Tolumonas auensis DSM 9187: one gene and its partner. The protein of the gene in region 1 interacts with the protein of each later gene in a pairwise test. Links are inferred from orthologs where the notes say so. Each region holds a gene or a part of one and is shown in the gene's direction. Other genes may lie near its edges.

What was found.
Region 2: the proteins of TOLA_RS12150 (region 1) and rlmB interact in binary tests that used the Escherichia coli proteins (3 or more experiments, as listed by UniProt). The link is inferred for Tolumonas auensis DSM 9187 from one-to-one orthologs.

The regions. Positions count from the first base shown.
Region 1 is NC_012691.1:2,615,179-2,623,066, reverse strand. Bases 4,171-7,169 are described here. They hold TOLA_RS12150 (bifunctional ADP-dependent NAD(P)H-hydrate dehydratase/NAD(P)H-hydrate epimerase), read left to right. Parts: upstream 4,171-4,903; coding sequence 4,904-6,436; downstream 6,437-7,169. Other genes in these bases: TOLA_RS16915 (N-acetylmuramoyl-L-alanine amidase), read left to right, coding at 6,869-7,169; tsaE (tRNA (adenosine(37)-N6)-threonylcarbamoyltransferase complex ATPase subunit type 1 TsaE), read left to right, coding at 6,405-6,872; queG (tRNA epoxyqueuosine(34) reductase QueG), read right to left, coding at 4,171-4,905. Outside these bases: TOLA_RS12190 (ParA family protein), read right to left, coding at 1-101; TOLA_RS12185 (AlpA family transcriptional regulator), read right to left, coding at 112-351; TOLA_RS12180 (hypothetical protein), read right to left, coding at 470-1,492; TOLA_RS12165 (prohibitin family protein), read left to right, coding at 2,073-2,978; ppgK (polyphosphate--glucose phosphotransferase), read right to left, coding at 3,025-3,768; more of queG, read right to left, coding at 3,778-4,170; more of TOLA_RS16915, read left to right, coding at 7,170-7,888. UniProt on the Escherichia coli protein: Bifunctional enzyme that catalyzes the epimerization of the S- and R-forms of NAD(P)HX and the dehydration of the S-form of NAD(P)HX at the expense of ADP, which is converted to AMP.
Region 2 is NC_012691.1:2,844,335-2,849,978, reverse strand. The notes cover bases 1-3,000. They hold rlmB (23S rRNA (guanosine(2251)-2'-O)-methyltransferase RlmB), read left to right. Parts: upstream 1-1,131; coding sequence 1,132-1,869; downstream 1,870-3,000. Other genes in these bases: prfC (peptide chain release factor 3), read left to right, coding at 2,957-3,000; TOLA_RS13240 (YitT family protein), read left to right, coding at 2,201-2,803; rnr (ribonuclease R), read left to right, coding at 1-1,135. Outside these bases: more of prfC, read left to right, coding at 3,001-4,543; TOLA_RS13230 (outer membrane beta-barrel protein), read left to right, coding at 4,746-5,555; TOLA_RS13225 (TatD family hydrolase), read left to right, coding at 5,613-5,644. UniProt on the Escherichia coli protein: Specifically methylates the ribose of guanosine 2251 in 23S rRNA.

The DNA.
Region 1 (7,888 bases):
AGCACGCGCAGACCTGCGTCGGCGATGAATGCGCCGAGGTTGGCCGCGACGGTGGTCTTGCCCACGCCGCCTTTGGTCGAAATGATGGATACGACCTGCATAGGGCTCTCCTCAGACATCGCTCGGGAGAGCTGGCTGCTGCGCGCGGTTCTTGAGACGTTCGGTTATCCACAGATCGATCTCGGTGGAATCCCATCCGACAGCGCGAACGCCGAGGCGTAGCGATTGGGGAAACTCACCCTTTTTCATGAGCGAGTAGATATGCGCGCGTTTGAATCCGGATTTGGCCTCGACTTCGTCCAGCCGCAGGATGCGGCGCTCGCCGGGCAGCAGTGCAGTGGGCTGCGACATAGTGGTCACTCCTTAACGCTCAGTGGCGTTTGTTGGGGTGACCTCTATTCAATAGACATGGCTTCCGAAGTACATTGCAAATGCAATTTCCCAGACTGCAGATACAAGCTGGAAAACCTCAAGCAACTACGCTAGCGCTGCCCAGCTTCCTCCGTGCGCTGGCGAACTTGCCGTTCAGCGTGCGCTCGGTGATGCCCATGATGCCGCCACGATGAGCGATCAACGCACTGACGATGGCCTCCTGGGTGCTGAAGCAAGAGTACGGCTTGCCCGAAGGAGATCTGCTCAGCATCAGCTCCAACATGCTGCCAATGATGTGCAGGTAGGTGGCCTCCGCACGATCACTGAGAGAACACTGGCCGCAGGCTGGGATTGCCCCAGATTGCTTGAGCAGTTCTTCGTGACGCTCCTTGAGGTTCCGCAGTTCGCGACGACAAAGCTCAAGCTCCGCCTTCATGGCTTGGCGTTCCACCAACATGGCCTGTCCGGCTTCCAGCGTGATGACGGGGTGCGCGATGCGCTCGATGCGACTGAAAAGAAAAGCAGGTCGATGCCCTGGGTAGTGGGTTTGCATCCAGTGTTTGAGATCGAGGTGGCGCACGGTCAACTCATGGGAATCAAGCAGGGATTCATCGTTCAACGTGATGCCGTTTCGACCATAGGGAAGCTCACCGTTGACGATGGCATCGTAGATGCGTTCCGTGCAGAGCCGCAGTTCATCCCATCGGGGGCAATTGAGCGTTCTCGGCAGATTTCTAGGCGACGAGATGGAGGACAGGATTTCTTGCGAGTAACGCCATAATCCTGCCCAGCGTATGGCGGCCTCAATCGGACGATAGAACACCTTTGAAGCTGGCAGCTCTTCATGCATGCCTCCATCTCCTTGCGGGAGCGCTACATCACCGACTCCTCTGCTGCCGATCGACGTATGGTCACGGCGTTTGTTGTTTGGCTTCTTGGGCGCACGTTGGCGGGGTATGCCGAAGCATGTTGGGTCCACATGCTCAAGGCCAGTGGCCATTGCCCGCTCGATATGTGAAAATCGCGATGCTTCGACTATCGAGCGATTAGTGACCGCACCTGGTTGCGCTTGTACACGCTTGTCAGCGTCGTCGGCCTTGATTTTTTCATCAAGACTCATTTCGTATCGCGTGTTCTATAAGGGGTCTAACCGACTTGCCTCGGCGCTGCATCTATGCAGTTTGATTGGCACTAGCCAAGGGGGAGACGATGCCGGTGAGACTTCCACGGCATCCTGATAGATCGACATAACAACTGACTGCCTCGCTCCGCCTTGCGCATGATCAGCTGTGCAAGGCTGAGAGATGCGCACTCAGTTCGCGCACACGTACGCGATGCAGCGGACTGCCTTGGCACGGGGTAGCACGCAGGTGAGTGGATGGTGTTGGCGGCGAGTGGAAATTGGTGGACGGTCTTCGTTGACGACGCTCGAAAACGAGGCTAAAATTGAGGCCTTCGTTGAAGCCCTCAGCGAAGAAAAGAGTTGGAAAACATACGCTTAGCGCGTCAGTGCTAGTCCCGTCTCCCGCTCCAATATCTAGAATCAGTTCAATACCATGCGACGCGGGAATAGCTCAGTTGGTAGAGCATAACCTTGCCAAGGTTAGGGTCGCGAGTTCGAGTCTCGTTTCCCGCTCCAAATTCGAATATAATCAAACAACTTTAATCATAACTAAGCATAATGCATTGGGATGAACAGTATGTTGTTTGATGTATCTAAAAATACGACCGATATAAAACACGCTCCGGCTCGTAAACCCGTCATTTTTATCTTTCTGTCTGCATTTATCTTCTTTTTGGCATTCAACTCTTACTTCACTGTGGATCAGGGTGAACGCGGGATTGTTTTGCGCTTTGGTGCGTTTCAACGTATAGCCGAACCGGGACTGAACTTTAAACTGCCATTTTTTGAATCCACACACACGATTAGTCTGCAAACTCAGGTCTCTCATTTCCAGCTACCGGCTTATTCACGTGATCAGCAACCCGCCAATCTGGCTGTATCTGTGAACTGGCATGCGCAGGAACCCGAATTACAAAAAATTTACTCTGAATTTGGTTCTCTTGCTGCTTTAGAAGCTCGTATCATCCAGCCTCGTCTGCCGCAGGCGGTTAAAACAGTGTTTGGCAGTTATGTTGCTGCCAGCTCAATTCAAAATCGGGCAAAACTGAATACCGATATTTTTGATTCTGTATCTAAAGTCCTGCACGGTCCCATTGTGATTGAAAGTGTTCAGCTGGATAACATCGATTTTTCTGATGCTTATGAACAATCAGTGGAACAGCGGATGCTGGCTGAAGTCGAAGTCGCCAAGTTACAGCAAAATGCACTCCGCGAAAAAGTTCAGGCTGAAATCACCGTAACGCAGGCCAAAGCACAGGCGGAAAGCGTCAAAGCACAGGCGGCCGCGCAGGCTGAGGCAACCCGGATGAAAGGGGAGGCGGAAGCTGCGGCGATTAAAGCCAAAGGTGACGCACTGAGACAAAACCCGAATCTGGTGGAATTAATTAAAGCGGAACGCTGGAACGGTGAATTACCGCAAACCATGCTGCCGAACAGTACAGTGCCATTTATTGATGTGAAAAATCAGCCTGCACGCGAATAAATCAGGTACAGGTATCTGAAGCCTCGTTTAAACCACGAGGCTTTTTTTATTTGTTTAACTGACTCTCAGCAAATAATGCTGCCCCGATAATGCCCGCCTGATTCAGACTCTGAGCCGCCAGTACCGGTGCTTTAGTCGTAATAAATGATTGAAACTCATCCATGTGCTCAGCGATGCCGCCACCGATGATGAAACGATCCGGGTTAAACACAAATTCCAGATGATTCAGGTATTCGTTAAAGCGGGTTCCCCATTCCTGCCAGCTTAGATGCTGATTAATGCGGGTCGATTCAGCGCAATAACGTTCTGCAATATCGCCGGCAAATTTCAAATGCCCCAGCTCTGTATTCGGGTGCAATTCGCCATTCACAAACACCGCTGAGCCGATACCGGTGCCAATAGTCAGCAGAATGGTAATGCCATGCTGATTCTGACCTGCACCAAAGCGCATCTCGGCCATGCCGGCCGCATCGGCATCATTAACGACAAAGCAGGGCTGACCGGTGATTTCTGAAAACAGCGTTTGTGCGTCGGTATTGATCCAGCTTGGATCGATGTTGCTGGCGCTATAAGCAACACCATGATGCACCGTAGCCGGAAAGCCGCAGCCGATCGGACCTGACCAGCCAGATTCGGTGATCAGATGCGACAGGCTGGCAGCGATATTTTCCGGTGTGGCCGGTTTCGGCGTCGGAATACGTTTATGGTCGCCAATCAGTTTGCCTGTCCGGGTATCGATCACCGCCGCTTTGATGCCCGTACCACCAATATCCACACCTAAAATATGCATGAAGAGTCCTTAAGAATGTTCAGGTAATCCCTTGTAAATACAGCGGATCAGCCGTGCATGTTTTTTATTGTCAGCTATCTGTTTAGTCTGTAATTGCTGTAATGCCCAGTCGATATGCTCTTGCACTAATTCTGTTGTGTGACTGCGTTTTTCCAGCAGGGCATGAAGAACGGATTCTGATGCCGGTCCGTTACCTAATGCAACGGCAATATTACGCTGCCATTTTTCAAAGCCAATCCGGCGGATTGGGCTGCCTTCGGTCGCTTTCAGAAAAGTATTTTCATCCCATGACCAGAGTGTCAGTAATTCGGGGGTATGGAGCTGGTGACGAGGTGAAAAGTCAGCTTCAGGCGACGAAACTGCATAACGGTTCCACGGGCAAATCAGCTGGCAGTCATCACAGCCATAGATCCGGTTGCCAATCAGCGGCCGGAACTCTTCGGGGATCGGGCCATTCAATTCGATGGTCAGATAAGAAATACAGCGACGGGCATCTAATTCATAAGGTGCAACGATGGCATTGGTTGGACAAATCTGCAGGCAGGCAGAACAGTTGCCGCAGGCGGGTTCAACCGGCTGATCTGCGGGCAAGGGCAGATCAATCAGTAATTCACCGAGAAAGAAGAAAGAACCGGCTTGCTGATTGAGCAACAGCGTATGTTTCCCGGTCCAGCCAAGTCCGGCTTTATCAGCCAGCGGTCGTTCCATCACAGGAGCCGAATCAACAAACGGACGGAATTGCAGTTCACCACAGGCTTGCTGAATACGTTCACCTAACTGCTTTAAACGGTTACGCAGAACTTTGTGATAGTCACGTCCAAGCGCATAGCGACTGATGTATGCATGTGCCGGGTTATCCAGCGTTTCAGCCACTTTTGCCACGGGAGGCAGGTAATTCATGCGTACAGAGATAACAGAACGGGTGCCGGGTTGCAGTTCAGATGGACGGGCCCGCATCAGGCCATGGCGGGCCATGTATTCCATTTCACCGTGATAGCCTTTGGCTAGCCAGCTTTCCAGGCGGGTCTCTTCATGAGTTAAATCGCAGTCTGTGATCCCGACCTGATCAAAGCCTAGCTCTAGTCCCCATAGCTTGATATCGTGGGCTAACTTTTGCAGATCGAGCGTGAATGTCATGAATCACAGCGCACCGGTTATCACCAAAATTTGCGACAGTTTACCACAGTACAGTTGGCGCACCGAACAGATCCGGCAGATGGAACAGCAGCTGGTCGCCGTTCAGCATGTTTCCATGTATCAACTGATGCAGCGTGCCGGAGACGCTTTGTTCCAGGCTTTGCAGTTACGCTGGCCCTCCGCGAGGCATTTGTGGATTTTTTGCGGCAAAGGTAATAACGGTGGCGATGGTTATGTGCTTGCCCGATTGGCAAAGCTGGCTGGCTATAACGTCGAAGTGGTTGCATTTGATGAACCGCCACCCGGCATCCCGGCAGAACAAGCCCGACGTGACTGGCTGAATGCCGGAGGCAAATGCAGCGGATTGCATACGTTGCATGGTAAACCCGATCTGATTATTGATGCCTTGCTGGGAATCGGGCCGTCAACACCGTTGCGTGGAGAGCTGCTGGCGTGGATCCAGTTTATCAATCGCCAGGCAGTACCCGTTCTGGCAGTTGACATTCCGAGCGGATTAAACGCCGATACCGGCATGCCGCTGGGCGGTGCTGTCCATGCGGCAGCAACACTGACATTCGTTGCCCTGAAATGCGGATTACTCACCGGCTTGGCTGCTGATTATACTGGCGATCTTTATCTCTCCGATTTAAAAAATGGTGCAGCCGGATATTGCGATATCGGCGGTATTCACATCATGAGTTATGACCGCGTCGCCCAGTCACTTTTCCCCAGACCCCGCACTGCACACAAAGGTGATTGCGGAAAGGTGCTGCTGGCAGGGGGGGGGCCGGGAATGCCGGGCGCTATTCGTCTGGCGGGTGAGGCTGCATTACGTACAGGTGCCGGATTAGTTAAAATCTTCTGTCATCCGGAGAACCGGCAGTTGGTATTCAGTGGCCGTCCGGAACTGATGTTCTGTCATGAGTTAGCAGCAGATACTCTCTGCTGGCCGGATGTGCTGGTAGCTGGCCCCGGGCTTGGGCTGGATGAGTGGGGGCAGCAACAATGGCAACACCTTCTTTCTTACCATGGCAAGATGGTGGTTGATGCCGATGCATTAAACTGGCTGGCACAAGAGCCTCAGGTCCGTCATAACTGGGTGTTAACGCCGCATCCCGGGGAAGCGGCCAGATTATTACAGTGTACCAGCGCGGATGTGCAGAGCGATCGTTTCGCCGCTGTTCAGGAATTACAGCATCGTTATGGTGGCGTGGTATTATTAAAAGGATTTGGTACGCTGATTTCTGATGGTAAACAGATCGCAATTTGTACCGAAGGTAATCCTGGCATGGCCAGTGGTGGCATGGGGGATGTACTTTCTGGCATTATAGCGGCCCTTCTGGCACAAGGCTTACCGCTTTATGATGCGGCCTGCTGTGGGGCATTGCTTCATGGTAAAGCAGCAAATGAAATAGCTAAAGAACATGGTGAACGGGGCATGCTGGCTTCGGATTTATTTTTCTGGTTACAAAAACTGGCCAATCCTCAAAGGTATCAACATGGAAAAAACGCTGATACGAACTCTCAATGACAGCGATGCGACCGTTGCATTAGGTGCTGAACTGGCTCACGCCTGTGATCAGTCTACAACTATTTTTTTGCATGGCGATCTGGGAGCCGGAAAAACAACATTATCGCGGGGATTTGTTCAGGCGCTTGGTCATCAGGGCAAAGTAAAAAGCCCAACCTATACACTGGTTGAAGCTTATGAACTTCCGAAATGGCAGGTTTACCATTTTGATCTCTATCGCCTGGCGGATCCTGAAGAACTGGAGTTTATGGGGATCCGTGATTACTTTGCCCCTGATTGTTTATGCCTGATCGAATGGCCGGAAAAAGGGGTTGGTTGGTTACCAGTACCGGATCTGGAAATTACATTACATTATGAACATGGAGCCAGAAGGGCAGAAATAACTTCCCGTTCTGACATCGGCGCAATGATTGTTGCTAAATTGAATCTATCGTGAAAATCAGATTTCTTCTTATTTTATTAGCTGTACTGGCGGCCTGGCCGGCAGCGGCAAATCAGATTAAAAAATTGCGTATTGCTCCGACAGCGGAGAAAGTGCGTATGGTTTTCGATCTCGAAAATCAGCCCGTTTACAGCTTTACCATTGATACCGGCACGAATAGCCTGATTGTTGATTTTCAGGATATTACCGGCCAGCTTTTCCCAGTTCCCCGTACTGCAGGCTGTGAAGGCTTTCTGAACAGTATCCGCCGTACTACTTTGCCCGCGAATGTTGTGCGGGTTGAGTTTGTGTTAGCGGATGGCGTTAAACCACAAATATTCTCGCTGGCTCCACAGGCAAATTATCGCAATCACCGCCTGGTTATAGATATTAAACGTGGCACCTTAATCGCCAAAAAAGGCATCGCTGGTAGCACCAGCACTATTCCATCGGCTGAAGCTGCGTTAGTAAAAGAGCCTCAGGCTGTTGCTGCGCTACCCCGTAATAAGGGAGCCTCTTCTTCATTACAGACCGTATCGCCGACTGCGAAAATTGACAAAGCTGTAGCTGGTCGCGTGATAAAGATGAGCGATTTGATTTCAAAAGAAGAATTGTCTGCACCGGACTCATCTTCTTCCTCAGTTGTTGACGAACCGGATGATGCACCGGATACCAGCAAAGCCATATTACCTTCCGGCGGTGGTCCGTTTATCGTTGCGATTGACGCCGGACATGGCGGAAAGGATCCTGGCGCTATCGGGCCTGGTAATACCTACGAAAAGACAGTGACTCTGGCAATAGCCCGTAATCTGGCAAATCTGATTAATAATCAGCCTGGTATGCGGGCTATCATGACGCGTTCCAAAGATAATTTTGTTGAACTTGATGAGCGGTCTGCAATTGCCCGAAGAAAAAAAGCCAGGTTACTGATTTCAATCCATGCCGATAGTGGCCCTAAAAGCTCTGTTCGTGGGGCATCGGTGTGGATTTTGTCTGCGAAGCGGGTTGATAAGGAAATGGATAAGTTATTG
Region 2 (5,644 bases), 230 kb from region 1 along the record:
ATTTGAGAGCGATGAAACCCGCTTTATTTTCAATGCACAGCGCAAAATCGAACGTATTGTGCCGTTGATCCGTAACGATGCACACAAGCTGATTGAAGAGTGCATGATCCAGGCGAACGTTGCCGCGGCTAAATTTATCGAGAAGCAGGAAGCAGAAACCTTATTCCGCGTGCATGATCGTCCGGGTGAGCTGAAGCTGGAAACCTTCCGTCAGTTCCTCGCTGAGTTGGGACTGGAGCTGAAAGGGGGTGATGAACCGGAGCCGATGGATTATGCAGAATTAGCTGCCAAGGTGCAGGATCGTCCGGATGTTGAGCTGATCAATACCATGCTGCTGCGTTCCATGCAGCAGGCGCAGTACAGTGCGGACAACATCGGTCACTTCGGACTGGCACTGAAATCATATGCACACTTTACATCACCAATCCGCCGTTATCCGGATCTGTTACTGCACCGGGCAATCAAATACGAGTTAGCGCGTCAGGAAGGAAATCCGAAACATAAATGGACGCCAAGCGGTGGTTATCATTACAACTATGATGAAATCTCCCCGATGGGTCTGCAGTGTTCGATGACGGAACGCCGCGCTGATGATGCTACCCGGGATGTTGCCGACTGGCTGAAATGTGAATACATGCAGGATCATGTCGGTTCTGAATTTGACGGTGTGATTGCCAATGTGACTTCATTCGGCTGCTTTATCCGCCTGGCAGAACTGAACATTGATGGTCTGGTGCATGTATCGACACTGACTAATGATTATTATCAGTTTGATCCATCCCGTCAGACGCTGATCGGTGAGAACTTCCGCCGTGTGTATCGCTTAGGCGATAAGGTACGGGTGCGGGTTGTCGGTGTAAATCTGGATGATCGTAAGATCGATCTGATGCTGGTTGAAGATCCGCTGGTGTTCACTGGTAAAGATGCGAAGAAAAATCAGAAATTACTCACTGATATCCAGGGTAAAAGAGAGCGCAGTAAACAGCGTAAAGCCAGCAGTGATCAGGAAAAAGCAGCCGGTAAAGAACGTAAACAAAAAGACAAACAACGTACGGGTGCCAGTGATAAAATTGATCGTACGCGATCAGCTAAGAAAGACGATCGCAAAAAACGTCAGGGAAAAGCGAAGAAATGAGTAGCGAATTGATTTACGGGATCCATACGGTAAAAGCACTGTTGGAGCAGGCTCCGGAGCGTTTTCTCGAAGCCTGGGTGCTGAAGGGACGTGATGATGATCGTCTGCAACCACTGTTAGCCATTTTGCAACAGTACGGTGTCAGCATTCAGTACGTACAGCGTAAAACACTGGATGACAAAGCTGAAGGCGCTATCCATCAGGGGATCATTGCCCGGGTGCGGGAAGGAAGAAAGCTGGACGAGTCTGATCTGGATAAAATTCTGGAGAAAGAACAGACGCCCTTTTTTCTGGTACTGGATGGAGTAACTGATCCGCATAATCTGGGCGCTTGTTTGCGTACTGCAGATGCTGCCGGCGTGCACGCGCTGATTGTGCCGCGGGATAAATCAGTCAGCCTGACGGGCACTGCCCGGAAAGTCGCTTGCGGTGCGGCGGAAAGTGTCCCGTTTATTCAGGTCACTAATCTGGCGCGGACACTGCGTGAACTGAAAGAACGCGGGGTCTGGGTTGTCGGAACAGCGGGTGAAGCAACGCATGATGTTTTTGCGGCTAAACTGACTGGTTCACTGGCACTGGTGATGGGCGCGGAAGGTGATGGTATGCGCCGTCTGACCCGGGAACACTGTGACGAGCTGATCAGTATCCCGATGGCGGGTGCTGTTTCCAGCCTGAACGTTTCTGTTGCTACCGGTGTTTGCTTGTTTGAAGCGGTGCGTCAGCGTCGTGGTTAACAGATAAAAAAAGAGGCTGGTATATACCAGCCTCGAACATATCACCCTTCAGAGGAGGAGAAAGGGCGGGTCTACAGAGTTTTGCTCAACATTACGATGTTTGCAATATATCATAATGATAATTATTCTCAATTGGTTTTTTCTCTTCTATATCCCTCTTATATCTCTCTGCTTCTGATATGTGATTACGATCGCAGCAAATTGCACTCTGCTGGTGAGTTTACTGGCATTAAAAGTTTACATTGCCATTGATTTGTTCTCGTCCGGGCATAGTGGGCTGGTGGTCATCTGCTGGTAGCATAGCGGCGGTTATGTTCTATGGATAAATGTGATGCCTGCACAACACAGTTGGCTGGAAGATACGTTGGCGATGCTGACGGCAACCGGCCTGATCTCATTAGGTATTGTTTTTTTTAATCAGCCGGGGCTCGTGGTCGGTGGTACTGCCGGGCTGGCATTACTGCTGAATAAATTATTACCATTTAGTTTTGGGCAGCTGTTTTTTATGCTGAATGTGCCCTTTTACTGGCTGGCCTGGAAACGTCTGGGTGGATGGTTTGTCGCGAAAACCCTGCTGTCTGTTACTGCCGTTTCGTTTTTTGGTGATCACCTGCATCAATGGATGCAAATCAATGAGGTGCGCCCAATCTATGCGGCGTTGATGGGTAGTGCGCTGGTGGGGGTTGGTTTGCTGATCCTGTTCCGGCATCGTGCCAGTCTGGGTGGGTTTAATATTGTCTGCCTGTGGTTGCAGGAACGTTATGGCGTGAGCGCGGGTAAAGTCCAGATGGGGATGGATTGCACTATCGTGTTGTCTTCTGCGTTCATTACTTCGTGGTCAGTGCTGCTACTCTCTGTTTTTGCTGCTGTTATTGTGAATGTGGTACTGGCGACGAACCATAAACCCGGCCGGTATAATTCCGCAGTCGCGTGATCTCATTTTCTTCAATTCCACCTTTTTGCAGGCGCTGGTCGCCTGCTTTTTTCTGCTTAAATTTCAGTCATCATCAATCATGGGAAAAGTCGGGCACAAGGTTTATAATCCGCCCCCAGTTTTGATGTATTACTAGCCAGTCAGAGACAGAAAATGCCAGATTTTCTTCAGGAAGTGAGTAAAAGACGCACTTTCGCGATTATTTCACACCCCGATGCGGGTAAAACGACCATTACCGAAAAGGTCTTGTTATTCGGACATGCTATTCAGACCGCCGGTACGGTAAAAGGTCGTGGTGGCACAGGTCAGCATGCCAAATCTGACTGGATGGAAATGGAAAAACAGCGTGGTATTTCTATTACCACCTCAGTGATGCAATTTCCTTATCGCGACAGTCTGGTTAACCTGCTGGATACACCGGGCCACGAAGATTTCTCGGAAGATACTTACCGTACCCTGACCGCAGTTGACTGCTGTCTGATGGTGATCGATGCGGCGAAAGGGGTTGAAGACCGGACGCGTAAACTGATGGAAGTAACTCGTCTGCGGGATACGCCGATCCTGACGTTCATGAACAAACTTGACCGTGACATTCGCGATCCAATGGATCTGCTGGATGAGGTTGAGCGTGAGCTGAAAATCAAATGTGCGCCGATCACCTGGCCGATTGGCTGCGGTAAATTGTTCAAAGGGGTTTATCATCTGGCGAAAGATGAAACCTATCTGTATCAGTCTGGTAAAGGTCACACCATTCAGGAAGTCCGTATTGTTAAAGGACTGAATAACCCTGATCTGGATGCGGCAGTTGGCGAAGACTTGGCGGAACAATTCCGTGGTGAACTGGAATTGGTACAAGGCGCCTCACATGAATTTGATATGGATCTGTTCCTGAAAGGTGAACTGTCTCCGGTATTCTTCGGTACGGCACTGGGTAACTTCGGTGTTGACCATATGCTGGACGGTTTGACTGACTGGGCACCAGCGCCAATGGCGCGGAAGACCGACACGCGTCTGGTGGAAGCAACTGAAGAGAAATTCTCCGGCTTCGTATTCAAGATCCAGGCAAATATGGATCCGAAACACCGTGACCGTATTGCGTTCATGCGTGTGGTTTCCGGCAAATATGAAAAAGGCATGAAAATGCGTCATGTTCGCCTTGGTAAAGATGTCAACATCTCCGATGCGGTCACCTTTATGGCGGGCGATCGTGAACAGGCCGAAGAAGCTTATCCGGGCGATATCATCGGCTTGCATAACCACGGTACTATTCAAATCGGTGATACCTTCACTCAGGGTGAAGATCTGCATTTCAGCGGTATTCCAAACTTTGCGCCAGAGCTGTTCCGCCGTATTCGCTTGAAAGATCCACTGAAGCAGAAACAGTTGCTGAAAGGTTTGGTGCAGCTTTCAGAAGAGGGCGCCGTGCAGGTGTTCCGCCCAATCGACAACAACGACTTGATCGTGGGTGCGGTGGGTGTGCTGCAGTTTGATGTGGTGGTTTCGCGTCTGAAGTCGGAATACAACGTCGAAGCCATTTACGAAACGATCAACGTATCAACCGCCCGCTGGGTGACTTGTGCTGATGCGAAGAAATTCGATGAATTTGAGCGTAAATGTTCACTGAACCTCGCGCTGGATGGTGGCGATAATTTGGCTTATATCGCACCGACCATGGTGAACCTCAATCTGACGATGGAACGTTATCCTGACGTGAAGTTCCATAAGACTCGTGAGCATTAATTCCCTTCGCTTAAAATTTTTTGCCTGATTTCGCAATTTTGCCCCCTGATTCCGGGGGGCATCTCCGAATGCTGCTATCTTTATTGTTGTTCAAATGAATTCTGTTATCTAGTGTTGGATTCAAATGAATAATTAATCTGAGCTGTTTTTATAAAAACTCAATTGATATTACCTCTCTTTACTTATTGTGTAAGGATGTATCATGAAGACAATGCTCGCACCATCCCTCGCTCTGTTAACTGTGTTTTGTGCCTCCTCTGTTTTTGCCGCACCTGCGTTGCGAACTGAAACGGGGCAGGAACTGGGACTCAGTGTCTCTTACTATAAATTTGAAGTATCTGACGTCGATCTTGATGATGAGTACCGGCTTACCGGTACGGAACTGGATGGCGTCAAGATTGGTGTGGATTACACCACCACCATGGCTTTGCAAAACGACTGGTTTTTTAAGATAAATGGCCGTCTGGCTTATGGTCAGGTTGATGCTTCGGCAGAAGCAAACGGTTATCCATTAGATCTGGATGATAATTCTGATTTATATTACGAAATCAGACCTTTACTCGGTAAAGACTTTTTTATCACTCAGGGTATCCTGGCGCCCTATATTGGATTTGGTTACCGCCATTTACGGAACGAGCTGAGTGGTAATGATGAAACGGGGGCGTTTGATTTCGACCGCACCAGTCAGTACTACTATTTACCGGTAGGGTTGATATACCGGGCTGCGCTGGATAGTCAGTCTCAGTTAGAAACAACACTGGAGTACGATTATCTTATCCGGGGTGAGCAGGATAGCGATATCTCTGCCGATGGCTCATCAGACAGTTCGGAAAATACACAGAACAATGGTTATGGCATCAAATTTTCCAGCTTATACCGCATTAACGATTTAGCGTTTGGCCCGTATATTGATTACTGGAATATTGATAAATCTGATCTCTCTGATGTTGGTTATTACGAACCGGGTAATGAGACCTTTGAAGTGGGTGTTAAAGCCTCCATGCGCTTCTAAAAAGCGATTAATTAGCATATAAAGGCCGTATCAACGGCCTTTTTTATTGCTGAGATTATGCTGACAGACACTCACATCCATCTTGATCT